DNA from 4 places in the Bombilactobacillus bombi genome. Region 3 is predicted to be linked to each of the others. Evidence: predicted binding sites of a transcription regulator. Region 3 holds the regulator's gene; each other region holds the start of a gene.

Region 1 (8,179 bases), 770 kb from region 3:
AAGGAGGATTTAACATTTTGAAAATTGTGGGAATTGTAGGCACTAATGCTAGGCAATCATATAATCGCATGTTGTTACAATATATTCAAAAACATTTTGCTAATCAATTTGCATTAGAAATCTGCGAAATTAAGGATATTCCTCTGTTTAATGAGAATCACCCTGCAGCTGATCCTGAAAGTATAACAGTTTTAGCCGAAAAGATTGCTGCGGCTGATGGGGTTATTATTAGTACTCCTGAACATAATCACTCTGTACCATCACCATTAAAAAGCGTAATCGAGTGGTTATCATATCGAATACATCCCTTAGCTAATAAGTCATTGATGATTGTCGGTGCTTCCTATCATCCTCAAGGTTCCAGCCGTGCTCAGGTGCATTTGCGACAGATTTTAGATTCACCAGGTGTAAACCCGCGTGTTTTGCCAGGAAATGAGTTTTTATTAGGTAATGCAAAGACTGCTTTTGATAGTGAAGGTAATATTAAAAATGAAAAAACAGTTTCTTTTTTAGAGCAATGTATTAGTGAATTCATTAAATTTATTAATTCAAATAAGTTAATTGACCAAAAAACAAAAACAATACCAGATCAAGAAAAAACAGTTCAAGCTCTTACCCAGTCTGTTTTTGCTTCTAGTCCTAAAATCCAGTGGGATGCTAATTATGATGTTGTAGTTTTAGGATTTGGTGGTGCTGGCGCGACAGCTGCTCGTTTTGCTGCTGATGAAGGTGCCAAGGTTTTACTAGTAGATGCCGCTCCAGAAGGTTCGGAAGGCGGAAATACTAAAGTTTCGCACCAATTAATTGCTTCGGGAGATAATTTTGATAATCTGAAATCTTATTATAAGCAAATGGCTGAACCAATTGGAATTGACGATGATGTTCTCAACACCTTTGTAGAAGGTTTAGTGGATATGAATAACTATGTTAAAAAGTATCTAGATGTTGAGCCATTTAGTATTCGTAAACAATGGATTGAAAGCGATTTAAGCGCAGTTACTGAAGAATATCCCGAATTTTCAGGTGTACATAGTGCAGATATGACTGTTGTTCATGAAGGAATTGCGGATGCTGCCTTATGGAAAATCTTACGACAAAAGGTGGTTGAGAGTGCCGATAAAATTGATGTTTGGTTTAATTCACCAGCACTTCATTTAATTCAAGATTTACAAACAAAAACAATTATTGGTGTACAAGTTGAACATGAACACGTAGTGCGAAATATTCAAGCGCAAAATGGTGTGGTTTTAGCTACTGGAGGTTTTGAAAATAATCAACAAATGATTGAAGACTATCTGCAAGAACCATATCTATCACCAATTGGGACAACTTATAATAAAGGCGCGGGTATTAAGATGGCTTTAGAAGTTGGTGCTGATTTATGGCATATGCGTAGTTATGAATCATTAGGACAGCTCCATGGTTTATCGCCAAAGCAACCTAAAGGCGTGCGTAGTAAATATGCGACGAATATTTTTTGGCCAATTTTATTCACAGGCAGTATTATTACGATTGGCGATGATGGTACTCGTTATTTTAAGGAAGACGACATTAATCGTCATGGACATATTTATAATCATGGTTTCTGGCGGATACCATTGTCACAAGAACATCCAGCTGTTATTTTTGATCAAAAACAATATGACAAAATTCAAGCTGATAATGATAATCTCAATGGTTATCCAGATATTTTGAAATTTGCTATTAAAGCCAATAACTTAGCTGAGTTAGCTAATAAAATTGGGACTAATGCCGATAATTTGCAGCAAACCATTACCGACTTTAATTATTTTGCTCAGAAAGGCAAAGATTATGCATATCAAAGAGAGCCTAAAACATTAACAAGTTTTAGTGAAAATGGGCCTTATTATGCTATTTTGATGCGGCAGAATATGTTGAATACCCAAGGTGGAGCTAGAAGAAATTCACGCTGCCAAGTTTTGAATCCAAACGGTCAACCAATCGCTCACTTATATGAAGCAGGTGAATTAGGGGCTCCTTTCGCCAATCAATATGCTGGTGGTGGTAATCTTGCTGATTGTTTGATATCGGGAAAAATTGCAGGACAAAATGCAGCTCAAGTAAAAGTAGATATTCAAACGCCAACAAATACTGCTACGATGGTACAACCAGCTATGCAAGTAACTACTAATAATTTAGGCAGTGACTTACAAAAGGAAGAATCATTTGTAACAGCTAGTAATCAATATTTAGGTAAAAGTAATGCTGGCATGGGAGACGAAATTGTCGTTCGGATCACTTTGGATAATAATAAAAAACTCGAAAATGTCGAAGTTTTAAAGCAAAGTGAAAGCCAAGATGTTAGCAAAGAAGCTTTAGAAACTCTACCAAAAACAATGGTTACTAAAAACACCTATAATGTGGATGCTATATCAGGTGCAACAAGAACTAGTGCTGCCCTCAAAGAAGCAGTTAAAGATGCTTTAAGCAAAGTAGAATAAAGGAGCAAATTAAATGAAGCTATTTGCAATCGTTGGAACAAATGCGGATTTTTCTTATAATCGCATTTTATTAAAATATATCCAAAAGAAATTTTCTAAACAAGCAGAAATTGAAATTTGTGAATTAACGGAATTACCAGCTTTTTGTGAGGACGATGATTTAAATAATTATTCTGAATTAGTAGATATTGAAAAGAAAATTACAGCAGCTGACGGTATAATTATTAGTACACCGGAGTATGATCATGCAATTCCAGCGGCACTCAAGAGTTTATTGGAATGGATGTCTTATAAGGTTCATCCCTTTAAAGCTAAACCGGTAATGGTAGTGGGAGCTTCTTATGGAACACAGGGTGCTTCCAGAGCTCAACTGCAATTACGACAGATTTTAGTTTGCCCAGAAATTGATGCATATGTTTTGCCTGGGAATGAATTCTTATTAGGTAATACTGCCAAGGCTTTTGATAAGTTAGGGAACTTGACAGAAAAAGTAGAAGATCAAAAATTGCAAAACTGTTTTAATGACTTTATAGATTATATTAATCATTTTCATAGATAATATATAAAAATGCTGGGTTTAATGAACTCAGCATTTTTTAGTTATTCGTAAAATAATTCTTTAAAAGAATAGTTGACAAATGGCATTGAAACTTTAAAAATTAAAATGTAGTTAATATTAAAACAAGGAAGCCATGTGTATGAACAAACAAGATTATATTTCAGCATTGGAATTAGAACCACATCAAGAAGGAGGCTGGTATCGCCAAGTATATACTAGTGGGATGAAATTTTTAGATAGTATTAGCCAAGATCAACGTTATTATTATACTTCTATTTATTTTTTATTAGATGATAAAAATTGTTCTCACTTTCACCGATTAAACCATGATGAAATTTGGTATTTTCACGATGGGTCTCCAGTTACTATTCACTGTATTGCACCCGAGGGGAATTACTATCAAGTTAAATTAGGAAAAGACATTAAAAATGGAGAGCAATTTCAATTTGCTGTACCTAAAAATACAATTTTTGCTTCTGAAGTATCAATGCATGATGCATTTGGTTTAGTTAGTTGTGTGGTATCTCCAGGATTCGATTACAGGGATTTTGAACTTTTGAAAAAGGCAACGCTTTTACACTTGTATCCTAACTATAGTGAAGTTATAAAACGTTTAGCCATTGATTAAGATAAACTGAAAGAAGCGATGATAATGTATCAAGATTTAAACAAACAAGTAGTAGTTGTCACTGGCGGCTCACGTGGTATTGGACGGGCAATTGGGGAACGCTTAGCACAAGAAGGCATGAAGGTGGTAATTAATTATCATTCTAATCGTGAAGAAGCACAGACAGTAGTAGATAAAATAAAGGCACATGGTGGGCAAGCAGTAGCAGTACAAGGGGATGTCTCACAAGAATCAGATGTACATAACTTATTACAGACAGCTCTGCAGGAATTTGGCCGTCTTGATGTTTGGGTGAATAATGCTGGAGTAGAAAGTTATGCACCTACTGAGAAAGTATCCTTGAGTGATTGGCAAAAAGTGATTGATATTAACTTAAATGGGTTGTTTTTAGGATCAATGGCAGCAATTCGTCATTTTCTGCAGCAAGATCAAGTAGGTAATGTAATTAATGTTTCTTCAGTTCATGAACAAATACCTTGGCCAGGATTTACCAGTTATGCTGTTTCTAAAGGCGGCAGCAAACTGTTTACGCAAACTGTTGCAATGGAATATGCCAAACGCAATATTCGCATTAACGCTATTGCTCCTGGCGCAATTGATACTCCAATCAATGCCGAAAAATTTGCTGATGAAGCTAATAAACAAGATACGATTGATTTAATTCCAATGGCTAGAATTGGTAAGCCAAAAGAAGTAGCTGCTGCCGCTGCTTGGTTAGCTTCACAAGAATCTAGTTATGTGACAGGTGCTACTATTTTTGTGGATGGAGGAATGACTTTATATCCTTCATTTGCCGAAGGTAAAGGCTAAAAAAAGAATTCAGCTTTAAAAGCCAAATTCTTTTTTGGAATTAGTAAGTTCATAATGATCATCCAGTAGAGTGACTGCAGTTTGTGGGAGCTTTTGCAGGATGATTTTTTTGTCTTTAGTAACAAAAACAGCTCCGTAGATATCTGATCGTTTGTTGGCCCACCCCACTAAAGGCCCTCCAGCAAAGAAAAGCCTCCCTGTTTCGATTTCACCATCAATTGAATGTTTCGAAAAAATAGTAACACTTGCTAGATTATTATTAAGGGGCTTACCAGTTTTGGGATTCAAAATATGATGATAATAACTGTTAGCAGTTTCTAGATACCGTTCATAAATACCACTAGTTACTACTGAGCAAGGGCCCCAGTTAATAGCTGCAATCGACTTTCTGTGTTGGGATTGTGGACTTTGGATACCAATTGACCACTGTTGATTATCATGAAGTGGAGAATTACCCATTAATAATAAGTTGCCACCCAGATCAATTATTCCAGCGAGTTTTCCTAAGGCTTGCCAATAGTCATGAATACGATCGGCAATATATCCTTTAGCGATTGCTCCTAAATCTAATTGCATGTTAGCCCTTTTTAAATAAACAGTTAATTTATCATCATCCAGTTCACAATCCCAGGGATTAATTAGTTGTAAGCATTGTGAGATTTGCGATTCAGATGGTACTTGGGCATCGTCAAAACCAATTTTCCATAGTTTAACTAATGGTCCAATTAAAGCATTAAATCCAAAATTTTCTTGACTTAATAAAATCGCTTGTTTGACCAAACTGTAAACTGCATCACTAACAACAACAGGATGTTGACCGGCAGCTTGGTTGATTTGCATTACTTCCGAGTGAGAACGATTAACGGTGAATAAATCTTCATAATGAGCAATTAAATTGTGGGACTGCTCCAATTCTTGTAAATCTGGATTGCCAAAGAGTGTGAGATTAATCAAAGTTCCTAAGTTGTAATAACTTTTTTGAATTCTATTCATAGCTATTTCTAGTCAACCAGTTTTCGAGCGTAATCAGTTACAATTGTTTGACCTTGATTTCGAACAACAGTAGTTAAGCTAGAGTTAGCGGGCCCAGCATTGACTACAAAAGTGCCATCACCGTATTTCATTGATATTGATTGAATTGTAGTTCCGTGGCTGACCAATAAAATTTTATCATTTTCATGAGCGATACCATCTAAATATTCAAACCCCGTATTGATGCGTTCCCAATATTCGGCAGCATTTTCAGCGTCATGGAAGGGATCAGCAGCTTTCATATAATCTTTAGCTTTATCTAATCCAACTTTTTTAGATGCTTCTTGAAAACTAGTTAGTCCATGAGGTTTTAAAGTCATATACCAAGCTTCAGTGGAATTCATACCTTCAAAATAACCGTAAAATTGCTCTCGAAAATTAATCAACTTGGTAGGATGCAAATGTTCTTTATTAATATTAGCGTCTGTAATAATTTTGCAGGTATCAATCGCTCGACGAGCATCGGAAGAAAAAGCTGCTGCAAACGCAACATTGCTTAGCCTTTGGGCAGCTTGGCGAGCCACTTCTTCACCAGCAGGAGTTAGGGGACTATCCGACCAACCCTGCATTTTGTTGTAACGGTTAAACCAGGTTTGTCCATGGCGCAACATATAAATTGTATATTTCATCAAAATAACCTCCACAATAAAAATAAATTCTCAAATACAATGCTATCTGTTTTAATTTTAACAAACATTAGGCTTATTACACGTTTATAAATAAAAGTTATTGCTTTCACAAAGTTTGACTATAAACTATTGTGAATAATATATTTAAATTGGCAATCAAATGGTAACGATTGCATAATATAAAATCATCTGGAGGTTGTAATCATGGCAGAATATCGTATTGAAGAGGATACTTTAGGACCAGTTAAGATTCCGGATACCGCATTATGGGGTGCCCAAACTGAACGTAGTCGTAATAACTTTCAAACAGGCAGTAAAATGCCTTTAGAAATTATCAAAGTTTTGTTACAAATTAAAAAAGCAGCCGCAATTGCTAACAAAAATGAAAAAGCAATTGCTGCAGAAAAAGCAGATTTAATTGTCGAAGCTATTGATCAATTATTAGCTTTAAACGATGACCAATTGCGCAAGGACTTTCCATTGGTTGTTTATCAAACTGGGTCAGGAACGCAAACTAATATGAATGTCAATGAAGTAGTGGCTCATATGGCCGGTCAAATTAATTCTGATTTAGAAATTTTACCTAATGATGATGTTAATCATGGTCAAAGTTCTAATGATATTTTTCCAACTGCAATGAATATTACTGCAGCTGTAGCAGTCCGTGATTTAGAAAAAGCAGCACAACATTTAATTGCCGAATTAAAAAAGAAACAAGAACAATATTGGCATGTAGTAAAAATTGGTCGTACTCATTTACAAGATGCAACTCCGTTGACTTTTGGGCAAGAAGTGAGTGGCTGGGTCAGCATGATTGAACATGATTTGAGTTATTTGCAACAGCTAGCTCCTACTTTGAATGAATTAGCAATGGGAGGAACTGCTGTTGGTACTGGTTTAAATGCTGCTCCTCATTTTGCTGACTTAATTGCCGATAAAATGAGTCAATTATACGATATTGAATTTACTGCCAAGACTAATAAATTTTATGGTTTGGCAGCACATTCAGGCTTGAATGTTGTCCATGGAGCAATGAAAACTTTGGCTGCTGATTTAATGAAAATTGCTAATGATGTGCGATTCTTAGGCAGCGGTCCGCGTGCTGGCTATAATGAATTGAATATTCCAGCTAATGAACCAGGATCTTCAATTATGCCTGGAAAAGTTAATCCGACCCAAGCAGAAGCAATTACTATGGCTGCTGTTCGAGTTATGGGTAACGATGTGGTAGTGGATTTAGCTTCGAGCCAAGGCAACTTTGAAATGAATGTTTATAAGCCAGTTTTAATTGATGCCTTTTTAGAATCAGCTCAATTATTGAGTGGAACAATGATGGGCTTTGCCGATAAGATGATTTCCGGCATGACGGTCAATGAAGAACGAATGCAAGAATTAGTTGATAAATCTCTAATGACGGTTACTGCTTTATCACCACATATTGGTTATCATGATAGTGCTAAGATTGCTCAACAGGCTCAAAAAGCTGGAACCACACTAAAAGAAGCTGCTGTCAAATCAGGCAAAGTAACTTCCGAGCAATTTGATAAATGGGTTGTGCCAATCAATATGACAAATATCGATCAAAACTAAGAGGTAAAACATGACAGAAAAATTTATTTTTCAAGCAACTGCAAAAGAACAACTCCAAGAGCAATATGATGTAATCATTATTGGTTCAGGTGGAACTGGTTTAACTAGTGCTTTGCAAGCACATGAACTAGGATTAAAACCAGTAATCTTAGAAAAAATGCCCAAAATTGGTGGCAATACTACGAAAGCTTCGTCAGGAATGAATGCTGCAGAAACTATGGTGCAGTTAAATCATCAGATAGTTGATAGCTATCAAGATTTTTATGATGATGTTTATCAAGGTGGCGGTCAACAAAATAATCCCGCTTTATTACATTATTTTACAGAACATAGCGCGTTGGCTATTGATTGGTTGGCAGCTCATGATATTCATTTAGATGATTTGACAATTACTGGCGGCATGAAGGTAATGCGGACCCATCGTCCAGCTTCGATGGCTCCTATCGGTGGATTTTTAGTGACTGAATTG
Region 2 (8,179 bases), 900 kb from region 3:
TCAAAAGGGCTTCGATATTCATATGAATGTCTTCGTTAGTAGTATCAAATTTAAGTTTACCAGTGGCTAGTTGTTGTTGTAGGCTTTTTAAGCCTTGAATAATTTGTTTAGCATCAGTTTCAGGGATAATATTGGTGTCTTGCAACATTTCCACATGGGCCAATGATCCTTGCAAATCTTCAGCAGCCATAAGCTGGTCAAAGTTAATGGAAGCGCCAAAAGCATCAATATTTTCATCACCACTGGCTTCAAAACGGCCCCCCCAAAGTTTATTTGTGGCCATTGCTTTGTCCTGCCTGTTTTTGGTGAACTTGAGCATATACTTGTGTTGGTAAACCATAGAGTTTAATAAATCCTAAAGCAGCTTCTTGGTCAAATTCATCAGCTGCTGTATAAGTAGCAAGCTTCTCATCATATAAAGAGTTTGGTGATTTGCGGCCTTCACAAATAACATTTCCTTTAAAGAGTTTAACGCGAACAATACCATTGACGTCTTTTTGGCTGGTTTTAATGAAAGCCAACAAGCTATCCATTAACGGTGAGAACCAAAGTCCATTATAAATTAATTCGGCAATTTCTTTTTCTACAATAGGTTTAAAATGATCTAAAGTTTTATCTAATGTGATATCTTCAATATCTTTGTGAGCAGTTAATAAAACTGTAGCTGCAGGGCATTCATAAATTTCGCGTGATTTAATACCAATCAAACGATTTTCCACATGATCAATTCGGCCAATACCATGTTTGCCAGCAATTTTATCTAGTTTCATAATTAAACTAGCCAGTGATAATTTTTCGTCATTTAATTTGACTGGTACACCTTGCTCAAAACTAATTGTGATAATTTCGGGTTCATCGGGAGCATCTTTAATATCAACACTGCGGTCATAAGCATCTGCGGGAGCACTAGCCCAAGGATCTTCTAAAATCCCGCACTCGTTAGCTCTTCCCCAAAGGTTTTCGTCAATCGAATAGGGGCTTTTTTTATTAATTGGTACAGGAATCCCATTTTCTTTGGCGTAATCAATTTCTTCTTCTCGTGACCAATGAGTTTCACGAATAGGATCTTCAATTTTCATTTCAGGTGCTAAGGCCCGAATACCAACGTCAAAACGTACTTGATCATTACCTTTACCAGTGCAGCCGTGGGCAATCGCAACGGCACCATACTTTTTGGCAACTTCGACTAAAATTTTAACAATGAGAGGTCTTGATAACGCTGAAACTAAAGGATATTTGTCTTCATAATAAGCATGACTTTGTAAAGCCGGTAAGCAATATTCTTGGGCAAATTCTTCTTTAGCATCGATGACCACAGATTCTACAGCACCAACTGCCAAGCCCTTTTCTTTGATTTTTTCTAAATCTTTACCTTCACCAACGTCAATACAACAAGCAATGACATCATAACCTTTGTTTTTCAACCAGGCGATTTCAACAGAAGTATCCAACCCGCCAGAATATGCTAAAACGATTTTATCTTTTGCCATAATATCTCACTCCATTCAATTTATTGAAATTATAAAATAAAATTTTGATAATATGCAACGTTTTTTTAGAATTGTCTTATGTAGATTAAAGCTACTTTAAGGAAAATTCAGTAGAAACCAAGATATTATAAAGGGCATTAAACAGTTGCAATTATGGGCGAAGAAAAGCTGAAACCACTATCTATCTCAGCCTTGTTGAGTGTTAACTATATTGTTTAAAATAAAGGCGATTGAACTTTATTTGTGACTGCATTGGCATCATTAAATAAATCTTCAATAATTTCTCTGCAAGTTTTAGCTTCCTTAATCATCCCTGAAATTTGGCCGGCCATTAAAGAACCAGTTTCTACATCATCATCAAAAACTGCTTTCTTTAAGCCACCAACTGCAATAGTTTCTAACTCTTCACGGTTCTGGGCGTTTCTTTCTAATTCACTAAATTTCAAAGTCATTTTATTTTTTAAGGATCTTACTGGAGCGCTTAAAGACAAGCCAGTAATAATTGTTGAAGTATCTGTTGCTTCAATAATTGCTTGGCGCCATTTAGGTCCGACAGGACTTTCTTTGGCTATTGAGAATAATGTTCCCAATTGCACTCCTTCTGCGCCATCGACAAAGGCATCAACAATTCCACGTCCATCAGCAATCCCACCTGCAGCAATTACTGGAATAGAAACTGCATCACTTACTTGAGGCCATAATACTTGAGAAGTTAATTGCCCAATATGACCACCTGCTTCCATTCCTTCGGCAACTACCGCGTCAACACCCAATTGTTCCATTTTAACTGCTAATTCAACATTGGGAATGACTGGAATAACTTTGATACCATTAGCCTTCATAACTGGCATTAATTTTTTAGGTGTTCCTGCACCCGTCGTAATAATAGGAACTTGTTCTTCAACAATCACTTGAGCAATCTTAGGAGAATTAGGATCCATTAACATAAGATTGACACCAAAATTGTTATCAGTTAATTGACGAGCTTCGTGAATTTGTTCCCGCACTTCGTCAGGAGTTTTACCACCTGCAGCAATAATTCCCAAACCTCCAGCATTTGAAACAGCTGCTGCTAGTTGGGCGGTAGCTAATTGAGCCATGGCTCCTTGAATAATAGGATATTTAGTACCTAAAAGTTGATTAACTCGATTCATTATATATCGTGGCCTCTCTAATAAATATTAACTGTGACAATACAAATTATATTTAATAAGAAATATCCTAAATTACAATAATTATTTTCAAACTAGTCAAAAGTATGAGCATAACTTGCTATTGTGTATTTGTTTAAAAGTGAAAATAGGGTAATAGTATTTTAAAGAGTAGGTAGACTTTTAATCTGCTGCTAGCTATATTAAATTATAATTCGCAGCCACAGGTATTAGAAATCGTAGTTGTGATGACATAATGGACATTGTTTGTATCCATTTTTGTAGTAATTTGCTGTAACAAATTAAAGATTTTTGGTGCCTCACCACGTAAAATGGTTGCCATATCATTAACTTCAGCGGTGATATCAGAATTGTGAATGATATCTAAAACTTGTTTGATAGTTGTGTTGTAATCAGTATCACCTAAAGGATAAAAACTAATTTGACAACTTATTTTTGGAATAGTAGACATGTGAATCCCCCTATATTAGTTGTTTGCATTGCATTTTGGTCAGCTTTTAAATTGTAATTATTTTCGGGAAGATTGGGTGGTAAGAATAAGCAATCTTTTTGTTGAACAAAATGTTTTGGATCCAAAGCAATTAATTGTTCCGCAGTCCAAAAGTGGGCAAATTCGTAAGCAGTTCCATGACAAGCGGGGCTTTCATAAAAATTAGCCCAAGAGCCATTTTTTTGAATAGTACCAATAACAATATGACCACCAGGTTGTACCACTCGCCACATTTCTTGGTAAGCGCTTTGGATATTATTAATAAATTCAAAAGCCGCCATGGAAAAAGCTGCATTAAAGCTATTATCTAAAAAAGACAATTTTTCAACATTCATGATTTTTAATTGTGCAGTGAGTTGTTGCTGCTGTAACTTTTGTCGTGCTTGTTGCAACATGTTAGGTGCAATATCGACTCCAGTTACTTGACAGTCTTGTTGAGCTAGTTTAATTGTGAAATTGCCAATGCCACAGCCGACATCTAAAATTTTTTGCTGGGCTTTTGGCTGCAATAATTTGACTAGTGTTTGAGTTTCTGCTTGATCAACAAATTGCCCAACTGGAGTTTGATACCAATCATCATAGTCATTAAAAAATTTATTAAAAACATTTTCCATGTTAATCACCCACCTCTACCCATTCATAGTAACATAATATTAAAGAAAACGTTTCAAATGATTAATTAACGCTTGACTTCGAGTCGACTCTAAGTAATAAACTAAAATTGCTATTTAAGGAGGATATATATTTGACGACAGCAATGAAATCTAATCTGCAAAAGACTTTTACGATTGGTGAGTTCGCCCAATTAGTAGGATTGTCAACATATACTTTGCGCTTTTATGAGCAAGAAGGGTTAATTATCCCTAAAAGAGATGATGCTAATCGCCGTTATTATACTGAACAAGATGTGAGCTGGTTGGGCTTTTTATTGCATTTAAAAGGCACTGGAATGACAATGAGTGAAATGAAAGAGTATGTTACTTGGCGTGCAGAAGGTGATCAAACAATTGCGAAACGCAAGCAACTATTGGAAAAAGTTCGTCAACGTGCTAACAAGCAAATTTCTGATTTGCAGCACAATTTAGAAATTGTCAATCATAAAATTGATTGGTATGATGGCAAACTCCAATGTACAATTTCCGATGATGAATCTTTTGCGCAGTATTTACAAAAATTTAAGAAGGAATCTTAATTTTGTGCGTTAGTATTGCAGGTTTCATTGCTGGAATTTGTCAAAATCCGTAACAATATGAAAAAGGAGTAATTAAAATGGCAGAAAATGAAAATATAAAAAATGGCGTTATCTTTAATTTAGGAGCAAAAAATGATGCTTTAGCCCAATATTTTGTAGGACAAAGTTATTTAAATACTTTAGTTAGTGATCCTGAAGTTAATGTCACTGTGGGAAATGTTACTTTTGAGCCCGGTTGTCGCAATAATTGGCATATCCATCGTGCAGGTTACCAAATTTTGTTAGTGACTGGTGGTACAGGCTGGTATCAAGAAGAAGGCAAGCCAGCTCAATATTTAGTGCCAGGAGATGTTGTTGTAACGCATGATGGTGTCAAACATTGGCACGGAGCCACTCAAGATAGCTGGTTTTCACATATTGCGATTACAGCGGGAACTCCTGAATGGTTAGAACCAGTTAGTGATGAACAATATCAAAGTTTAAAAAAATAAATTAATAGTTGACAAGTATTGCTTTTGTCTTTATAATTTCCCTTAAATCAGATATGAAAGGGAGAATAGTCATGATTAACTCAAATGTACAGTTAAATGCTCGTTGGCAAAGCCGGTAACTTGGGTTAATTCCGTCATGGATGCGACCTGAGGTTTCAGTTCGTATTCATGCCGGCTAATCTCCATAATTTTAAAGTCTGCATGGATTCTCACATGCAGGCTTTTTCTTTGTTTTTTTAAAGAGGAGCCTCTTGTGGGCTCCTCTTTTATTTTGGAAAGGATGGGAATAATAAAATGAAAAGAATGGTAGCATTAATTGGAATTCTAGCAGCATTTTTAGTAGTTGCCTTTTTTAATGAAGGTGGACAGCTAAATGCGCAAGCTAAACCGCGCGTGGGTGTCTTAACTTTGATGCATCATCCCGCATTAGATCAAATTCAAGAAGGTTTTACGGCGGGATTAGCACAAAAGGGTTATCACAATGGCAAGAATGTGGATATTGATTATCAAAATGCTCAAGGTGATCAAAGTAATCTGAAAACTATGGCCTCCAAATTAGTTAATGAAAATTCCAACGTTGTAGTAGGAATTACGACTCCCGCTTCACAGTCACTTGCCAATGCCACTAAAAAAATCCCCTTAGTGTTGGGAGCTGTCACAGATCCTAAGGCTGCCGGCTTAGTTCATAATTTTAAGCGCCCAGGCGGTAATATTACGGGTGTTTCAAACTTATCACCTGTAGCCGATCAGTTACGGTTAATTAAAGAATTCTTACCACATTTGCAGACTTTGGGCGTTATTTATACTTCTAGTGATAGTTCGGCTGTAGCTGAGCACAAGTTAATCGTCCAAAAAGCTCGCGAAATGAAAATCCCTCTCAAATCATATTCAATTGCCAACAGCAATGATTTGAATCAAGTTTCCCAAGAGATGTTGCAACATGTAGATGCTGTGATTGTACCTGCAGATAATGTGATTGCAGGAGCGATGCAGACGCTAGTGAAAAATTCAGATGCTGTACACAAGCCAGTTTTTCCTGCTGTGGATACCATGGTCAAACAAGGTGGCGTAGCTACTTATAGTATTAACCAATACAAATTAGGCATTATTGGAGGACACTTAACAGCAGCAATTTTGCAGGGTAAAAAGCAACCAGCTACCACACCGATTGAATATGTGCGCCATGGAGATCCGGTAGTTAACTTAAAGCAAGCCCAAAAATTAGGCTTGCAGGTACCTAAACGCTTCTTAAAAGAAGCACAAACTAAAGGGGAGGTTATTAAATAATGAATTTAGTAGTTTCGGCCATTGGCCAAGGCCTTTTATGGGCATTATTAGGATTAGGATTGTATCTAACGTTTCGGATTTTAAATTTTGCAGATATGACAGTTGAGGGAACTTTTCCGTTAGGAGCTGCTACAGCAGTGACAGCTATAACACATGGCGTGTCTCCTATAATGGCTACATTATTAGCTTTTGGAGTGGGCGTTTTAGCAGGATTGATTACAGGTCTACTATATACCAAAGGCAAAATCCCCAGTTTACTAGCTGGAATTTTGGTAATGACAGCCGCATATTCGATTAACTTGCGCATTATGGGTAAATCCAATATATCGTTATTAGGTCAAAAAACGTTATTTAGCGGCAAATTTTTACAAGGATTACCACAATATTTTGATAGTGTCATAGTCGGGATGATAATTATCTTAGTGATTACCTTAGCTTTGATTTTTGTCTTGCAAACACAATGGGGACAAGCATTTATTGCTACTGGTGATAATGACCAAATGGCCAAATCATTAGGAATCAAGACTGACAGCATGGTCATTATGGGATTAATGATTTCTAATGGCTTGGTTGGTGTTTGTGGAGCTTTGATTGCTCAAAGCAATGGTTACGCCGACATTAATATGGGTATTGGTACTATTGTAATTGCTTTAGCATCAATTATTATTGGGGAAGTGATTTTTGGCGAGCTAACTTTAAACCAACGCCTTATTGCGGTGACTTTAGGAAGTATTGTTTATCGGCTATTATTATTGGCCGTCTTGCAGCTTGGATTTAATGCTAATGATTTAAATTTATTGTCTTCTTTAGTCTTGGCTATTTGTATGATGCTGCCGCAATTAGAAAAACATTTACGCTTAAAAACTACTTTGTTAAAAGGGGTGCGCCATTATGACTAAGCCAATTTTGGAGTTAAAAAATGTTAGTACAGTTGTTAATCGTGGTACTGCACAAGAAACCACAATTTTAAAGCACATCAATTTACAAATTAATCAAGGTGATTTTATTACCTTAGTGGGAACTAATGGAGCTGGTAAATCAACTTTGTTTAATGTGATTAGTGGCCTACTGCCAGTAAATGCCGGGCAGATTTTGCATAACGGAAAAGATATTACCAAAATGTCAGAAGAACAACATACTAAATTTCTCAGTCGTGTTTTTCAAGATCCTAAAATGGGTACTGCTCCTCGAATGACAGTCGCAGAAAATTTGTTATTAGCCACGAAACGTGGTGAACATCGGACTTTGCGGCCACGCCATTTAAAGCAGCATTTAAATCATTTTCATGAGTTAGCAACAACAATGAATAACGGCTTAGAAACTCACTTAGATACAGCGACAGGATCTTTATCCGGAGGACAACGACAAGCTTTGAGTTTTTTAATGGCTGTTTTAAAACGTCCTGATATTATCTTGCTTGATGAACATACAGCAGCTTTAGATCCACATACTAGTGCGACATTAATGCAAGCCACCAATGAGCACATTCAAACGGATAATTTAACTGCATTGATGATTACTCATCAATTAGAAGATGCGCTGCAATATGGCAATCGTTTATTAGTTTTAAGTCAAGGACAAATTCAAGCTGACTTTAGCGGACCTGCTAAAAAGGCCCTAACTGCCCAGCAGCTTTATGATTATTTTCAAGAATAGTTAGTTGATTAACAAGCATCATTAGTTACTTTTAAGCGTTTGCATCATATAATAAGAATAGAATTGGTACGCAACAATTGTTTTAGCGGTCGTACCAAGGATTGTAATTTTGGTGTAAATAAAGGAGAGTAACAATGGCTTATAAAACTATTTATCCATATACAAATGAAACTTTAAAAGAATATCCTAATGCTTCCGATGCTGATTTAGAGCAGGCCTTAGCGACAGGTCATCAATTATATCAACAATGGCGCCAAGAAAAGCCAGAAAGTCGGAGCAAAATCTTACAAAATATTGCTGATTTAATGCAAAAAAAGCGCGACGACTTAGCTCGAGCTATGACTTATGATATGGGAAAGTTATTAACAGAAGCTCAAGGCGAAGTAGATTTATGTATTTGG
Region 3 (8,179 bases):
GTTTGGCAATGGCTTTGATTTATTTGGCATTATCTCAAAGCGGTGGCTCTGGTGATGGCGGCAATAGCAATGTTGGTGATCCTGTCGGCGATATTATTGATAATTATTAGGAGATGAAAACACACAATGGCCGAAAAAATTAAATTAACTAAAAAAGATCGAATTGCGGTTTGGTGGCGTTCGACTTTCCTACAGGGTTCATGGAACTATGAAAGAATGCAAAATGGTGGGTTTGCGTTTTCTTTAATTCCTGCTTTAAAAAAATTATATAAAACTAAAGAAGACCGCTCAGCTGCTTTAACACGACATTTGGAATTTTTTAATACGCATCCTTACTTAGCTTCACCAGTCTTAGGTGTTACTTTAGCCTTAGAGGAGGAGCGCTCTAATGGAGCTCCCATCGATGATGTTACTATTCAAGGTGTAAAAGTCGGAATGATGGGACCTTTTGCTGGTATTGGTGATCCAGTGTTTTGGTTTACAGTAAAACCAATTATTGGATCTTTAGCAGCTTCTTTAGCAATGAGCGGTAATATTTTAGGACCAATTATTTATTTCTTGGCTTGGAATATTATTCGGATGTCTTTTATGTGGTATACCCAAGAATTAGGTTATCGGGCTGGTTCTAAAATTACAGATGATTTATCAGGTAACTTATTGCAAAATATTACTAAAGGTGCTTCCATTTTAGGTATGTTTATTTTAGGCTCTTTAGTTAACCGCTGGGTAACTGTGAAGTTTACCCCGGTGGTTTCCAATGTTGCCCTTGATAAAAAAGCTTATATTCACTGGGATCATTTGGCCGCTGGTGGTAAAGGAATTCAACAAGCCTTATTACAACAACAACAAGGTTTGTCCTTAACAGCTCGTAAATTAACTACATTACAAGATAACTTAGATCAGTTAATTCCTGGTTTAGCAGGTTTGTTATTAACATTCTTGTGCATGTGGTTGCTCAAAAAGAAAGTTTCACCGATTGTGATTATCTTAGGATTATTTGTTTTAGGTGTTGTTTTCCACGTTTTGCATATCATGTAATTAAAAAGAGTCTGAGAAAAATCTCAGACTTTTTTATATAATGCTATTATTTGCCAAATAAAGCCGTAGGACTTTATCATGGAAATAATTTATTTTATTGGAGTTTTGCTGATGGTACAATCAATAAATACTAAAGTCGATTTAACAATGAAGGCAACTTCACATATGGGATTTGAAACTTATGGTCAAATTATGATTGGTGATCGCGGTTTTGAATTTTATGATGAGCGTAATGTTCAAAATTATATCCAAATTCCGTGGACCGAAGTTGATTATGTGGTAGTCTCAATTTTGTTTGGTGGTAAATGGATTCCACGTTTTGCTTTAAAAACGAAAAAAAGTGGGATGTTTACTTTTTCGGCTCGTGATCCTAAAAAAATCCTTCGGGCAATTAGAAATTATATTGCCCCCGAGAAAATTGTTCGTTCATTAAGTTTTGGGCAAGTTTTATCTCGCTCACTTAAAAAAATATTTTCTCGCTAATTATTCCATCAAGTTGGCCCATTTATCTTCGGCCAACTCTTTTTGTGTTGTCAAGTCATCAATTTGCGCTTGCAGATCTTGCAGTTTAGAATAACTAGCCAAGTTCTCGGGATCAGTCATAGCTTGATTGATAGTAGCAATTTGGTGTTCGTAATCATCAATTTGTTGTTCCAAAGCATCAATTTGGCGTTGTTTTTTGCGTTCTTCTCGTTGGTGAGCTTTGGCTTGTTCATATGTTTGACTGCCAGTATTGTTATTATTTTCCAATTGGGGCTTGGTTTGTTGCTCGGAATCAGTTTTAATAGCAGCAAGGGCTTGATTTTCAGCCTTTTTAGCCAGATAGTAATCGTAATTTCCTAGATAAATCGTGCTGGTTTGGGGTTCTAATTCTAATATTTTAGTTGATATTTGATTAAGCAAATAACGATCATGGGAAACAAATAAAACAGTGCCCGTAAAATTTTGCAAAGCATCTTCTAAAACTTCTTTGCTTTGAATGTCTAAGTGGTTTGTCGGTTCATCCATAATTAATAAATTATCGTGCTCTAAAGCTAACTTACAAAGAGTTAAGCGCGCTTTTTCACCACCCGAGAGAGAATGCACAGTAGTAAACACATCATCATCTCTAAATAAAAAGGAACCTAAAACACTGCGGATATCTTTCTCATCCAATGTAGGATGCTCATCCCAAATTTCGTGTAAAACGTCCTTATGGGAATTTAATTGATTTAAGGTTTGATCATAATAACCGATGTCAACATTAGTACCCCATTCAATTGTGCCTTGTTGTGGTGGCAGCTGGTTAATTAAAGTTTTAATTAGTGTAGATTTTCCCACACCGTTAGGACCAATAATGCCTAGACGTTCTTGTTTTTTTAGGTTAAAACTAATATCTTGAGCTAAAGGTTTATCTGGATAACCTGTTTGTAAATGACTAACTTTAAGGACTTCATTGCCACTCATTCGCTCGGGTGTAAATTGAAAATGAACTTGTTGGTTATAAGCTTGTGGACGTTTTAAAACGTCCATTTTTTCTAATTGTTTACGGCGGCTTTGTGCTTGTTTAGTACTGGAAGCCCGGACAATATTTTTCTGAATAAATTCTTGAGTTTTTTTGATTTGCTCTTGTTGTTTTTCATAAGCTTTCAAAGCTAATTCGAAGTTTTTATCCCGCTGTTGTAAATATTTGGTATAGTTGCCCTGATAATGAGTTAGAGTTCCTTGTTCTAAAGCATAAACTTCATTCACCGTATGATCTAAAAAGTATTGATCATGAGAAACAATTAATAATGCACCAGAATAATTTTGTAAATATTTTTCTAACCAATTAAGAGTATCAATATCTAAGTGATTAGTAGGTTCATCTAAAACCAAAAGATCATGATGCTCTAATAATAATTTTGCAAATGCTAGGCGTGATTGTTCACCACCCGAAAGATTTTGTGCAGGTTCATTAATACGTTCTTCACCAAAACCAAAACCAGCTAAGACGGAACGTATTTCTGAACGATAGCCATAACCGTTTTCATCTTTGAATTTAACTTGTAAATGGTCATAGCGTTTTAATAATTGTTGATACTCAGTAGTTTTTATTTGGTTAGCCTGATCTGCAATTTGTTGTTCCATTTGATGCAGCTGTTTTTCTTCAGCTTGCAAATAGGCAAAGACACTTTCCATTTCTTCATAAATTGTATTACCTGATTGAAAAGCAGGATTTTGAGCTAAATAGCCAATGCTAATACCATTTTTATAAATCATTTGCCCATCATTGGGCTCATTTTCTTGAATAATTATTTTTAGTAAAGTTGATTTTCCCGCTCCATTAGGACCGACTAATCCGATACGAGCTTGGTCAGAGATTTGAAAATTCACTTTAGAAAATAAAATCTCTCCACCAAAACTGCGGGAAATATTTTGACCTTGAACGATTAACAAAATAAGGCTCCTTTGTATATTTTTTCGTAAATTTATTTTAACATATTGACATTGTGATATTGAATGCGTAATACTGTAAGGAGCATAGAAATAAATTCACAAGAGGAATATATTATGAAACAGTACAAAATACCTAATGCAACGATTAAGCGATTACCACTTTATCATCGCTATTTTCAATTTTTAAAAGACTCTGATAAGAAAAAAATTTCATCAACAGAATTAGCGGAAGCGGTTCAAGTTGATAGTGCCACAATTAGACGTGATTTTTCTTATTTTGGCTCTTTGGGAAAACGCGGCTATGGTTATGAAGTTGAACCCATGCTAGAATTTTTTAAAAAGTTATTAAATCAAGATAAGACTTCACAAGTAGCCTTAGTTGGTGTTGGTAATTTGGGTAATGCACTTCTTAATTATAACTTTTCTCAGACTAATAATATCAAAATTGCAGTGGCCTTTGATAAAAATCCACAAATTATTGGTCAAAAGATTAATGATGTCCCTATTTTGGACACTGAAAAGTTAGCTGAGACTATTCAAAACCAAGAAATTGATGTAGCGATTTTGACAGTTCCAGCTAATAATGCGCAAAAAGTTGCTGATGAGCTTGTACAAGCTGGGATTAAGGGCATTTTGAATTTTTCGCCTTTAAGAATTTCAACACCACCAACAGTGCGAGTGCACAATGTCGATTTAGCTAATGAATTACAAACATTAATTTATTTTTTAGATAATTATCGCTAGGAGGCAATGGCATTGATGGAACCACTGTTTTTAAAGCCTGTTTTTCAGGAAAAAATTTGGGGTGGCCAAAAGTTAGCACAAGAATTTAATTATGATTTACCCGAAGGTAAAATTGGCGAATGTTGGGCAATTTCTGCGCATCCTCATGGACCGTCGCAAGTGGAAAATGGTCCTTATGCGGGCAAATATTTAAATGAACTATGGCAATCTCAACCAGAATTGTTTGGTAATCCACAAGGTAAAGTTTTTCCATTATTAACAAAGATTTTAGACGCAGAGGATAGTCTATCTGTCCAAGTTCATCCAGATAATGCTTATGCCAAGGCACATGAAGGGGAATTGGGTAAGACTGAATGTTGGTATATCATTGCTGCAGAGCCAGATTCGTATCTCATTTATGGACATAATGCTAAAAATCACCAAGAAATGAAAGATATGATTGAAAGTGGTGATTGGCAGCATTTTTTGAAAAAATTACCCGTTCAGGCAGGAGATTTTGTTTTTGTTCCTAGTGGAACAGTGCATGCCTTGAATAAAGGTATTGTAGCCTTAGAAACCCAGCAGAGTAGTGATACGACTTATCGGTTATACGATTATGATCGTGTGGATATGAAAACTGGGAAAAAGCGTGCTTTGCATTTGCAACAATCAGAAGATACAATAACTGTACCTTTTGTGGCACCTAAGCTAAAGTTGCAACAGCAAAAAATTGGTGCTAATAGTGTTATAACAAATTATGTTCAGCCCCCAATTTCACCATTCTTTGCAGTTTGGGGCATTCAAGTCCATAACGATCAAATACAGTTTCAGCATCAATTGGGTGCTTATACACTGTATTCTGTGATTGCTGGTGCGGGTGTCTTAACAATTGCTGATCAAGAATACCAATTGCCCTTGGGGACTCATTTTATAATTCCAGCAACGATTAAAGATTGGAAAATATCCGGCGCTAATATTCAATTAATTGCTTCAGAATCAACAGAAGAGTAATATGGTATTTTAATAAGTTAGGTTGGGGTAAGGATAAAAATTTTCCCAGCCTTTTCTTATTACCAGTTTAGTCTATAAAGTAGTCGTATTGCTGAGAAATTTGCAATTAAGGAGTTTACGTGAAGGATATTTATAAAAAAATAGCTTACCGAATTGTACAGATTTTAGTAGTGATTTTAATTGCAGCAGTTGCTTATTTTTATCTGCAATTAGCAATTACAGGACACTTAGATCGTGATTATTTAGCGATGTATAATGAGATTATTAGTAACCCCATAGCAACAGCAATTAATGTCTTAATGTTAATGGTATTTGTAATCACATTAATTGCACTGATTGGTGATTATTGGTGGGGGATTGCTGGCAGTATTAGTCTGTTTGCAATAATGATTTTTGTTGATTATCAAAAAATAGTCTCTCGCTCTGAGCCCTTATTGCCTTCAGATTTAATCATGGCCAAACAAGTTGGCGGTCTTATTCAGATGGTTAATTGGTTGTCAATTGTTGAACTTATTTTGTTTATAGCTTTAATGTTAGCTGCCGCCTATTTTTTGCGTAAATTTACTAAGAAAATGTGGCTGACTAAACATCGAATAATTTGGCCACTGAGAGTAGTAGTAGCAATTGTTGGTATTTGGGCGTTTGTGTTCTTTTTTCAGTGTGGCAATACTAATTCTTTAGCTTATAAACAATTAACTGATCTAGAGATTTATAATGACAATCACAATCCATTAAATGTTTATCGCTCAGATGGCACTGTGATTGGTTTTGCATTTAATGTTCGTTCAGATCCGATGAAACGTCCCAATGGTTATAGCGAAAAAGTAATTGCCAAGATAGCTAATCGTTATCGGATAGCTGATGCTGAGAAGGCTGATATAGGCAAGCAACCAGCTAATATTATTTATATTTTGAATGAGTCATTAACTAATCCACGAACTACTTCTGATCAGTATCCACTTCAAGAAGATTCCCCATTAAGCTATATTGACAATATTTTGCAAAATCCTCAGGCCAATCAGGCTAGTGGATATATGGTATCACCCGAATATGGTGGTGGAACTGCAAATATCGAATTTGAAGCAAATACAGGTTTTTCTAATTACTTTTTAAAGAGTATTCCTTATCAAGATATTTTGCCGAAAAAAGCCTATTTTCCTAGCGTTATGCACTACTTAGAAAATTATGGCTATCATTCTGATGCTTATCATCCTTTTGCCGGAGCCATGTATCAACGCCCTCAAGCCTATCAAGCATTAGGTATTCATCAATTTAAAGATCAAAAGCGGCTTAAAGGACTGCATAAAAGTAAATTTGGAGAATATTACACTGATAGTTCTACGTATCCAAATATCTATCCCCAACAAAAAAAGGCAAAACAATTAAGCTTAGTTATTACCATGCAAAATCATATGCCTTATATCACTAATGTTGGGTCTCAAAGTGATTATCAATTAGAAGATCCGATTAAGAATAATACTGATAAAACTAACAAAATGCAAACTTATTTGCAGGAACTTCATCAGTCAGATCAAGCATTTTCTAAGTTAGTGGATCATTTTAAGAATTCAGATCAAAAAACTTTAATTGTGATGTATGGTGATCACTATCCTGGAGACGGCTTGTATGATGATTTAGCATCAGATATTTTGACAGTGCATGCGACTCCTTTTGTGATGGTTGCTAATTTTCCTTTGAGCAACCACCAATATGGCTATTTTTCACCTAATTACATGTCTTTATTGATGTTACAACAACTAGGCTATCCTTTAACGCCGTTTTATAATTTACTTGATCAATTACATCAGCAAGTTCCTGTCTTAACTAAGGCAATTCAGATGGATGACAGCGGCAATCAGTACACTAATTCACATTCTAAGAAACCCAAGTGGCAAAAATCGCAAGCTTATCGTGATTACCAAATGGTAGAATATGATATGACTTATGGGAAAGGCTATGCAAATAAATATCATATGTTTACAGTATCTAAATAATAGAGTCAAGGCAAAAATTGTCTTGGCTTTTTTGTCTGGAAAATGAAAAAATAAAATTTTTTATGGTTAAATACTTGCATACTTTTTCAAACATGATAATATATAAAGTGTTGTTAGCACAAAGTGATAGAGAGTGCTAAACGTGCTAAAAAATTAAGATAAATTTGGAGGGATTACTTTGTTAAAGCCATTAGGTGATCGTATCTTAGTACAAGTCGATGAAGAAAAAGAACAAACTGTTGGTGGAATTGTTTTAGCAAACAATGCTAAGGAAAAGCCACAAACAGGAGAAATTGTAGCCGTAGGCGCTGGTGACAAAGCACCAGATGGAAAAATTATTCCTATGACTCTTAAAAAGGGCGACAGAGTTATCTATGACAAGTATGCCGGCTCCGAAGTTAAATATGAAGGCAATAAATATTTAGTTATGCATGAAAAAGATGTCATGGCTGTTATTGAATAATAAATAAATAAAATTTAATTGAGGTGTAATGAAGATGGCAAAGGAAATTAGATTTTCAGAAGACGCTCGAGCAAAAATGCTCAAGGGTGTTGATCAATTAGCAGACACAGTTAAGACAACTATGGGACCAAAGGGTCGTAATGTAGTTCTAGAAAAATCTTATGGTTCTCCTAACATAACTAATGATGGTGTTACAATTGCTAAAGATATCGAATTAGATGATCATTTCGAAAATATGGGAGCTAAGTTAGTTTCTGAAGTTGCTTCCAAAACCAATGATATTGCTGGTGATGGTACCACAACTGCAACTGTTTTGGCACAAGCAATTATTCGTGAAGGTATGAAAAATGTTACTGCCGGTGCTAACCCAGTAGGCATTAGAACTGGTATTGAAAAGGCAACAAAAGCTGCAATTGATGAGTTGCATAAAATTTCTCATAAGGTTGATGGCCGTGACCAAATTACACAAGTAGCTTCTGTATCTTCTTCTAGTGAACAAGTTGGTGAATTAATTGCTGACGCGATGGAAAAA
Region 4 (8,179 bases), 620 kb from region 3:
GCAAAGGATAGTAATCCTGATGCTAAGTTAGCTATTGAAGTCTTTATTAATCGAATCGTTAAATATATAGGTTCGTATATTGCTGAAATGCACGGTATAGATGTTATGATTTTTACAGCTGGGATGGGAGAAAATAATCCCGTTATTCGACAAGCAATTATGGATAATTTTAACTTCTTAGGTATGAAAGTAGATCAAGCAGCTAATGAAAATGGCAAAGGTATCCGTCAAATTTCCGCTCCAGATTCAAAAATTACAGCTTTAGTAGTTCCCACCGATGAAGAATTAATGATCGTTCATGAATTTGAACGTTTAGTTAAGTAAAATCATTTAAGTCTATTACCTCATTATTGCAAAACATTTAATGTTTGCAGTAATGAGGTATTTTATTTTGATATTACTTGAAATATGATATTATTTGGATTATACTTGTTGTTGCTTAACGGGGATGTTATGGATTCGACATATGTAGTTGAGCACTGGTTGCATCTCGTAGGTTACGTCTACGTAAAAACGTTACAGTTAAATTATAACTGCAAAAAATAATAATAATTCTTACGCTTTAGCTGCTTAAAAACAGTTTTTAGCGTGATCCGTTTAGCTTCGCTCAAGGGTTAAATTGGGTCTTAAAAAATTGAGCTACGTCTAGTTGCACCACCTGAGCAACTAGAAAGAGACTTCCAGGCTAGCCGTTAAGGTTAGCTCAGTCATACAGCGTTCTTAACGGTGAACTATAAATAGTATGACTATGGATGTAGATGCTGGTGTGGCAGTATGTATGGACAGGAGTTCGATTCTCCTCATCTCCATTTTAGATTTATTCATCTTTAACCAATAGCAGTCAAAGCCTTGAGCCACCAAGTGGTTCGGGGCTTTTTTGGTTTTTAAATTAAAATAAGCAATCAATTAAAAATTTGATTGCTTATTGGTTCTATTTGTTATTGAATTATTAGTTATTCAGCATCATATGCTTCTTGGAATAGTTGAACAATTTCTTCTTTAGTACCTTTACGAGGATTAGAAGGAGCATTACCATCTTTGAGAGCATTTTCTGCCATTAATTCAAAATCCTCCGGTTTAGCTCCCATTGATTTAATACTACGAGGAATATGAACATCATCACACATTTGACGCATTGCTTTAATGGATAATTCAGCAGCATCACGAGTTGAAAGTCCTGTTGTATCTTCACCCATAATCTCAGCTAACTGTGCAAATCTTTCAGGACAAGCAATAATGTTATATTTTTCCACGATAGGTAATAAAATAGCACAACATACGCCATGGGGAGCATCGTATTGACCGCCTAATTGATGAGCCATGGCATGAACATAACCTAAATCAGCATTATTAAAAGCCATGCCACCTAACATTTCGGCTTCAACCATTTTGGTACGAGCTTCAATATTATGACCATTAGCAACTACTTCGCGAAGACTTTCTTCTACTAATTTAATAGCTTGAACACATTGACCATCAGTAATTTCGTTACGATTAGTAGATACGTAAGGTTCAATAGCTTGTACAAAGGTATCCATCCCCGTTGCTGCTGTGAGTCCTACAGGAACATCTAACATTAACATTGGATCATTAAATGATACTAATGGTACGTTACGCCAAGAGACGACAACAAATTTAAGTTTAGTTTCTTCATTAGTAATAACACAATGGCGAGTTAATTCGGAAGCGGTTCCAGCAGTTGTATTAACAGCCATGAGCGGTGGCAGGGGATTTTCAAGAGTTTCAATGCCAGCCAATTTAGTAATATCGTCACCATTAGTAAGGATAATACCTGTACCTTTACCAGCATCGTGAGATGAGCCACCACCAACAGTGATAATACTGTCACAATTATTATCTAAATAAATTTTTTTAGCGGCTTCAATATTCCGTACTTTAGGGTTAGGTTCAACACCATCATAAATAACATAATCAACTTTAGCTTCCTTTAAGGAATTTAAAGTTTGTTCAACAGGACCATTATCCATTTTTCGTAAAAATTTATCAGTAACAATTAACGGCTTATGCATATTAAGCATTTGGGCTCTGTTACCGATTTTTTTGATAACACCTTTACCAAAAAAGTTCACACTAGGCATTAAAAAATCAAAATTTTCTTTCATAAGATAATCTCCAATCTGCTTTGTCAGCAACTTAAATATAGCACCCTGAAAGTAACTTGTAAACGGTTTGATTGTAATTTCACAAACAAACTTTCTTGCACTGGAAATTGGAAGAAAAGTGCCATCCTATAGACAATTATGTTATGATAATTAATAGATTGAAGGCAATAAAGGGGAAACATTAATGAATTTGAGATTATCTTTACCAATATTAGCAGCTTTAGGCGTCTGTGTGGGATTAACGTCTGTATCAACTACCACTGTATTTGCACAAGATATTGTTGTCAGTCATCAAGAAAATCCTGAAATAGCTGTAACTGATAAAACAGTGAAAACTGCAGAACCAATTGTTGTTAATGCAGCAGCATTTGCGCCACAGTCTGCACCTGTTACAACGCTGGCACCTGTTCAAACTACTACAACCACAACGACTATCTTTTCTAATATAGATTTTGAAGATGTAGCGGCCGATTTTTCAGCAACTGATTTAACTCAGACAGCGCAAAAATATTTAGGGGTACCATATGTTTGGGGCGGAAGCACACCTAATGGTTTTGACTGTTCAGGTTTAGTGCAGTATACTGCTCGCGAAAATGGTATTAATTTGCCGCGTACTTCACAGCAACAAAGTACTTATGGTACTTATGTACCATTATCACAGATTAAACCCGGAGATTTATTGTTTTGGGGAGATGTAGGAACGGCTGAGCATGTTGCAATTTATTTAGGCAATGGTCAATATATCCATGCTCCAGCACCTGGTCAAAACGTAAAAGTAGGTAAGTTACAATGGTTTACTCCTTCTTTTGGCCGACGTTTAAATAACAACTAACAGGAGCTTTAAATGTTACGAGTAATTGTTGGTATTGGCTTAATTATTATTGCGATTGGACAAATTTTTTATGCCTTTCGTAACTTTCAAGAAGGATTCCATAAAAAAGATATTAATATTAGTCAATTAATGAAACTACTAGCTGCAATTACAGGTTTAATTGGAATTCTTTTATTTGTATTAGGAATAATAATTTTAATACATCATTAAAAAAGCGATATCTCTCAAATAAGAGATATCGCTTTTTGGAAACTAAAATGCAGTTGCAGAAAATAAATCAAATTCTATTTGATTGAAATCAAAAGTGGCTAGTTCGCTTAAGTGTAAATAACGAGTCACACTAGGTAAAAGCATTAAATTAATTTCGGATTGATCATCATCTGGAATAACAGAAACAATTGGCGTATGAGTTGCGTAAGCGTAACCATACTCAAAAGCCATACCAGAATCTGGTTTTTGGGGCAAAAATAAGCCACAAACAAAATCTGCACGATCAATACCAAACAAGTCATTACGAAAAGTTCCCATTTGCCAAGCTGGATCGGCAAGAGCTTCAGGATGCTGGCTAACATCAATATTGTGATATTGATGTTCTAAGGGGCGAAAGGTATTTTCCCAGTCAACAGTGGGATTTTGTTTTAAAGCTTGTTGTCCTTTTTCCATAAATTCTTTTTCTTGTGTTGAAAACCAGGAACAGGCAAAATAAAGAATGTTCTTTTTAGTCATCTTTGTCTCCATTGTTTTTTATTTTATTATACATGAGACAAATAAATTACGATAATAAATCTTAAAAATAATCAGGTGAATTTTAATTTTAGCAACATTAATGATACAGTAAACTAAGTATAATAATAATAGGAGTTTTATAAATATGAAATATAAATTAGTTGCAAGTGACTTAGATGAAACATTACTAAATGACGAAAAACACGTCGGTCAAAAAACGCAGGAAGCAATTGCAATGGCCCGGGATTTGGGGGTTATTTTTGTTCCCAATACAGGTCGTGGTTTTACTTTAATTCATCAAACCTTATCAGAATTAAATTTGACCGAGGCCAGCAATGAGTATGTTATTTCTTTTAATGGCAGTGCAATTACTGAAAATAGAAATGAACGAGTAATTGCTAAAACATTGATGGATTTTGCCACAGTGAATACGTTATTTCAAGTAGGTGTAAAAAATAAAGCCACAATGCATATCTACACTCTAACAGATATTTATGTATATAATATCGAAAATGACGAAAAAAATTATCTTGATAAAATGGGATTTGCTTATCATGTTTTTGATGAGCCATCTTTAGATTTTTTACAAAATCAGCCTTTAATTAAAATGTTGTACAAAGATAAAGAACGAGCTAATCTTGATGATTTACACTCACAAATTCCGCAAGATATTCTGACAGATACTACCTGTACTTATTCGTCAAATCGATATATGGAATTTAATAAAGCGGGGATTAATAAGGGCAAGGGACTATTAGAATTAGCTGAAATTTTAAATATTAAGCCTACTGAAATTATTGCCATTGGTGACAATACTAATGATTTGAGTATGATTAGAGTTGCAGGATTAGGTGTAGCTGTTCAAAATGCTGCCAAAGAGGTTAAAGATGCTGCTAATTATGTAACATCTAATGATTATAATCATGATGCAGTGGCAGAAGTCATTAAGAAGTTTATCTTAACTAATAACTAATTGATAGATGGGAAATGAGAACACATGAAATTACTAATGATTGAGGATAATAAATCTGTTTCAGAAATGATGTCAATGTTTTTTCAAAAGGAAAATTGGGAAGTTGTTTTTGCCTATGATGGTGATGAAGCAATAGAGTTATTTAATCAACATGCGCAAGAATGGGATGTCATTACCTTAGATTTAAATTTGCCGGGCAAAGATGGGATGGAAGTAGCTAAAGAAATCCGTGATGTATCACAAACAGTACCGATTATCATGTTAACAGCACGCGATTCTGAAAGTGATCAAGTTTTAGGATTAGAATATGCAGATGAATATGTGACTAAGCCTTTTAGTCCTATTACTCTAATTGCGCGTATTAAAGCCTTATATCGGCGCTCAGGCTTACAAGAAGAACATAAAGCGCAAGAAAAAGCGCAAGAAAAAAAATTTGATATTCAAACTAAACATTTTAAATTAAGTAGTGCAACTCGAGAAGCATACTTATTAGAGCAAGAAATTCCCGATTTAACACCTAAAGAGTTTGATTTATTAAAGGCACTTTCTAGTAAACCTAAGCAAGTATTTACACGTGAACAACTGTTACAACAAGTTTGGGGTTATGATTATTTTGGTGATGAACGGACAGTTGATGCCCATATTAAAAAATTACGTCATAAAGTAGAACAAGTAGGTCCTCAAATTATACAAACTGTTTGGGGAGTAGGATATAAATTTGACGATTCGGACGTGCAAACTAAATGAAGTTAATTTATCAATATATGCTCGGATTTTTAGTAGTTGTTGTTACTTGTTTGAGTATTATTGCTTTTGCTATTTATCACTACAGTGAAAATATGGCTTATCAACAGACTTGGATGCAGATGGAAGGCTATTCTGATAACTTACAGGCGATGGCACTCAGAGTAAATCCAGCAACTGGGAATATTCAAAATATAACTCCAGAAACTTTTGCTTCGGTGCAAGATGTTTTGGCCAATGAAAAAGTGACTTTTGCTATGTTTGACAAGCGCGGACATGAACTGTATCCTTCTGTTACTAATGAACCATCTTTTGATCATCGGACATGGAAATTGTTAAACGCTGGTACCGTTATCCGAGAACGCAATAGTAATCATAATCAACAAGCACCTTTATTTCGTAAACATCCGATGACTTATATTATTAAACCTTGGTTTGATAAAGACAATAATTTAGTAGCAATTTTGTGGGTTGGGGCCGAAGTTTCAGCAGTGGAAACAAGTATTAATTCTATTAAAAATAATGTAATTTTGGCGTTTTTAATTTCGACAATTATTGCAGTCATTATGAGTTGGTTTTTAGCCAACTGGCAAGTTAAAAGAATTGATCGCTTAAGACGGGCAACAAAGCAAGTGGCTGCTGGTGATTTTAGTGTCCAAATTACACAAAATGGGCGAGACGAAATTGATGATTTAGCTTCGGACTTTAATGAAATGACTCATTCGTTGCAAAAATCTGATGAAGAGATTGAACGTCAAGAACAGCGACGAAAAGATTTTATGGCCGATGCGGCTCACGAAATGCGCACACCATTAACAACAATTAATGGTTTGTTAGAAGGATTAGCTTACAATGCTATTCCGGAAGAATCACGTGATAAAAGCATTACTTTAATGCGGAATGAAACTAAACGGCTAATTCGCTTAGTCAATGAAAATCTTGACTATGAAAAAATTAGAACTAATCAAATACCTCTGCATCAGAGAACTTTTGCCATTAAGTCACCTTTAGAAAATATTGTTTCGCAACTAACTAAAAAAGCAGAAGCAGCTCAAGATCAGCTTCAACTAATTGTGGATGAAAAGGCTACAGTGTATGCAGATTATGATCGTTTTATTCAAATTATTTTTAATATCACACAAAATGCAATTCAATTTACTAAAAATGGTACAGTCATAATTAAAGCCATACATGATTCTGATTTGGCGACAACAACTATTACTATTACTGATAATGGTATTGGAATGAGTAAAGATCAAGTTAAAAATATTTGGGAAAGATATTATAAGGCCGATCCCTCACGTAAAAGTACTAAATATGGTGAATCTGGTTTAGGTCTAGCAATTGTTCATCAGTTAATGCAACAACATCAAGGTAAGATTAAAGTGCACAGTGAATTAAATGTTGGGACTACTTTTACGTTAATCTTTTATGATGAAACAATTATTACAAAAAAGAAAGACAGTTAATAATGATTAGATAAATATATTTAAAAGGCTGAGACAATTGTTGGTCTCAGCCTTTTAAGATTTTATAATTTATTTACTGGAAGAATTGCTATTAGGAGAATTATTCAATTGAGGAATTTCGTAAAGGGCAGCATTGTTATTTTGAAGTTCTGGAGCATTAGTTTTATAAAGTCCCGTTGTGGACTTATTACCATTTTTGGAAAAAAGACTGGTCGAGTGTTCACCTAAGTTATTGCGAATTTTTAACAGCTGCTGATATTGATTTTGGTAATTATAATTTTTAGGATTAACAGGTTTAAAATCAGCAGGTGTGTAAAAACGTAACAAGTTGGTTTTATTAATCATATCAGATAGTTCTAATTCGTGAACTTTTTGCTGAGAAATTTTTTGAAGGCGTTTTTGAATGAGCGGATCAGGATTGGTTAAAAGTTCACCGTTACTATTTTGATAAATCGTTAATTTGTCATTATTACTATTTACAACAGTGTATTTAGGGGTAACGAAGGAATGATTACGGAAAATAACATTTTGATTATGCTGAGGTGATAATAAATCTGTTCCCATAAAGATATATGGCTTAGTATTGACACCTAAAAGATGTAATAAAGTAGGTAAGGCATCAATTTCACCACCATATTGCTTTTGAATGCCACCTTTCAGTCCAGGCATATGAATCATGAAAGGCACTCGTTGTAATTGTAAGTGATCAAATGTAGTCCAGGTATCAGGGTCACGATTTAATAAAGGAGCTAGTGCTTTTTCATCACCTTCGTTCAGACCAAAGTGATCACCATATAAGACAACGATGGAATTATTATATAAACCACTAGCTTTTAAGTAATCAAAAAATTCACGCAAAGCTTCATCGAGATAATGTGCTGTAGCAAAATAATTATTAACCATAGTATTAGGGGTATCAGGCTTTTCAAAGCCCTCAGTATCAGTATCTGATAGTTCATAAGGGTTGTGGTTAGTCACTGTTAAAAATTTGGCATAAAATGGTTGTTGCAGCTGCTCTAAATATTTAACACTTTCAGAAAAGAGTAATTTATCTTTACTGCCCCAATAAGTGTTACTGTCAGCAGTTTGTTGGTAATATTTTTGATCAAAGAAATAATGATAGCCCATATTTTTATAAACAGTATCACGACTCCAAAATGATCCAATATTACCATGAAAAACTGCACTCGTGTAGCCTTGCTGTTGATCTAAGATGGCAGGTGCTGCTTGAAAAGTGTTATTAGTACCTAAACTAGTAAAGAAAGATCCCTCAGGTAAACCAAATAAACTGGTTTCTAACATTGTTTCAGCA

The links. Region 3 encodes Rex, which represses fermentation and respiration genes when NADH is low (regulators of the CRP and FNR family bind a similar motif). Its sites were predicted from a motif close to TTGTGAANTANTTCACAA; they were not measured.
Region 1: the regulator Rex is predicted to act here: its motif matches at 6,215-6,232, upstream of DS830_RS06355 (class II fumarate hydratase).
Region 2: the regulator Rex is predicted to act here: its motif matches at 2,766-2,783, upstream of DS830_RS05825 (nitronate monooxygenase).
Region 4: the regulator Rex is predicted to act here: its motif matches at 2,195-2,212, upstream of DS830_RS04285 (iron-containing alcohol dehydrogenase).

What each region holds. Positions count from the first base shown of each region.
Region 1 is NZ_CP031513.1:1,279,860-1,288,038, reverse strand. It holds gene DS830_RS06385 (FAD-dependent oxidoreductase) at 18-2,462, shown strand; gene DS830_RS06380 (NADPH-dependent FMN reductase) at 2,476-3,021, shown strand; gene DS830_RS06375 (cupin domain-containing protein) at 3,161-3,649, shown strand; gene DS830_RS06370 (glucose-1-dehydrogenase) at 3,674-4,459, shown strand; gene DS830_RS06365 (FAD:protein FMN transferase) at 4,475-5,452, opposite strand; gene DS830_RS06360 (histidine phosphatase family protein) at 5,461-6,120, opposite strand; gene DS830_RS06355 (class II fumarate hydratase) at 6,325-7,710, shown strand; gene DS830_RS06350 (flavocytochrome c) at 7,721-8,179, shown strand, end outside.
Region 2 is NZ_CP031513.1:1,147,099-1,155,277, reverse strand. It holds gene argH (argininosuccinate lyase) at 1-283, opposite strand, end outside; gene DS830_RS05830 (argininosuccinate synthase) at 270-1,490, opposite strand; gene DS830_RS05825 (nitronate monooxygenase) at 1,706-2,644, opposite strand; gene DS830_RS05820 (YkoF family thiamine/hydroxymethylpyrimidine-binding protein) at 2,850-3,113, opposite strand; gene DS830_RS05815 (class I SAM-dependent methyltransferase) at 3,092-3,766, opposite strand; gene DS830_RS05810 (MerR family transcriptional regulator) at 3,898-4,344, shown strand; gene DS830_RS05805 (cupin domain-containing protein) at 4,422-4,835, shown strand; gene trpX (tryptophan ABC transporter substrate-binding protein) at 5,130-6,122, shown strand; gene DS830_RS05795 (ABC transporter permease) at 6,122-7,021, shown strand; gene DS830_RS05790 (ABC transporter ATP-binding protein) at 7,014-7,778, shown strand; gene DS830_RS05785 (NAD-dependent succinate-semialdehyde dehydrogenase) at 7,913-8,179, shown strand, end outside.
Region 3 is NZ_CP031513.1:208,009-216,187, forward strand. It holds gene DS830_RS01085 (PTS mannose/fructose/sorbose transporter subunit IIC) at 1-110, shown strand, start outside; gene DS830_RS01090 (PTS system mannose/fructose/sorbose family transporter subunit IID) at 127-1,038, shown strand; gene DS830_RS01095 (DUF956 family protein) at 1,150-1,521, shown strand; gene abc-f (ribosomal protection-like ABC-F family protein) at 1,522-3,456, opposite strand; gene DS830_RS01105 (redox-sensing transcriptional repressor Rex) at 3,571-4,200, shown strand; gene DS830_RS01110 (type I phosphomannose isomerase catalytic subunit) at 4,213-5,190, shown strand; gene DS830_RS01115 (LTA synthase family protein) at 5,310-7,184, shown strand; gene groES (co-chaperone GroES) at 7,363-7,647, shown strand; gene groL (chaperonin GroEL) at 7,682-8,179, shown strand, end outside.
Region 4 is NZ_CP031513.1:825,684-833,862, reverse strand. It holds gene DS830_RS04295 (acetate/propionate family kinase) at 1-324, shown strand, start outside; RNA gene ssrA (transfer-messenger RNA) at 445-812, shown strand; gene DS830_RS04285 (iron-containing alcohol dehydrogenase) at 954-2,123, opposite strand; gene DS830_RS09045 (C40 family peptidase) at 2,308-2,955, shown strand; gene DS830_RS04275 (hypothetical protein) at 2,968-3,165, shown strand; gene DS830_RS04270 (nucleoside 2-deoxyribosyltransferase) at 3,208-3,681, opposite strand; gene DS830_RS04265 (Cof-type HAD-IIB family hydrolase) at 3,827-4,654, shown strand; gene DS830_RS04260 (response regulator transcription factor) at 4,679-5,401, shown strand; gene DS830_RS04255 (sensor histidine kinase) at 5,398-6,867, shown strand; gene DS830_RS04250 (LTA synthase family protein) at 6,937-8,179, opposite strand, start outside.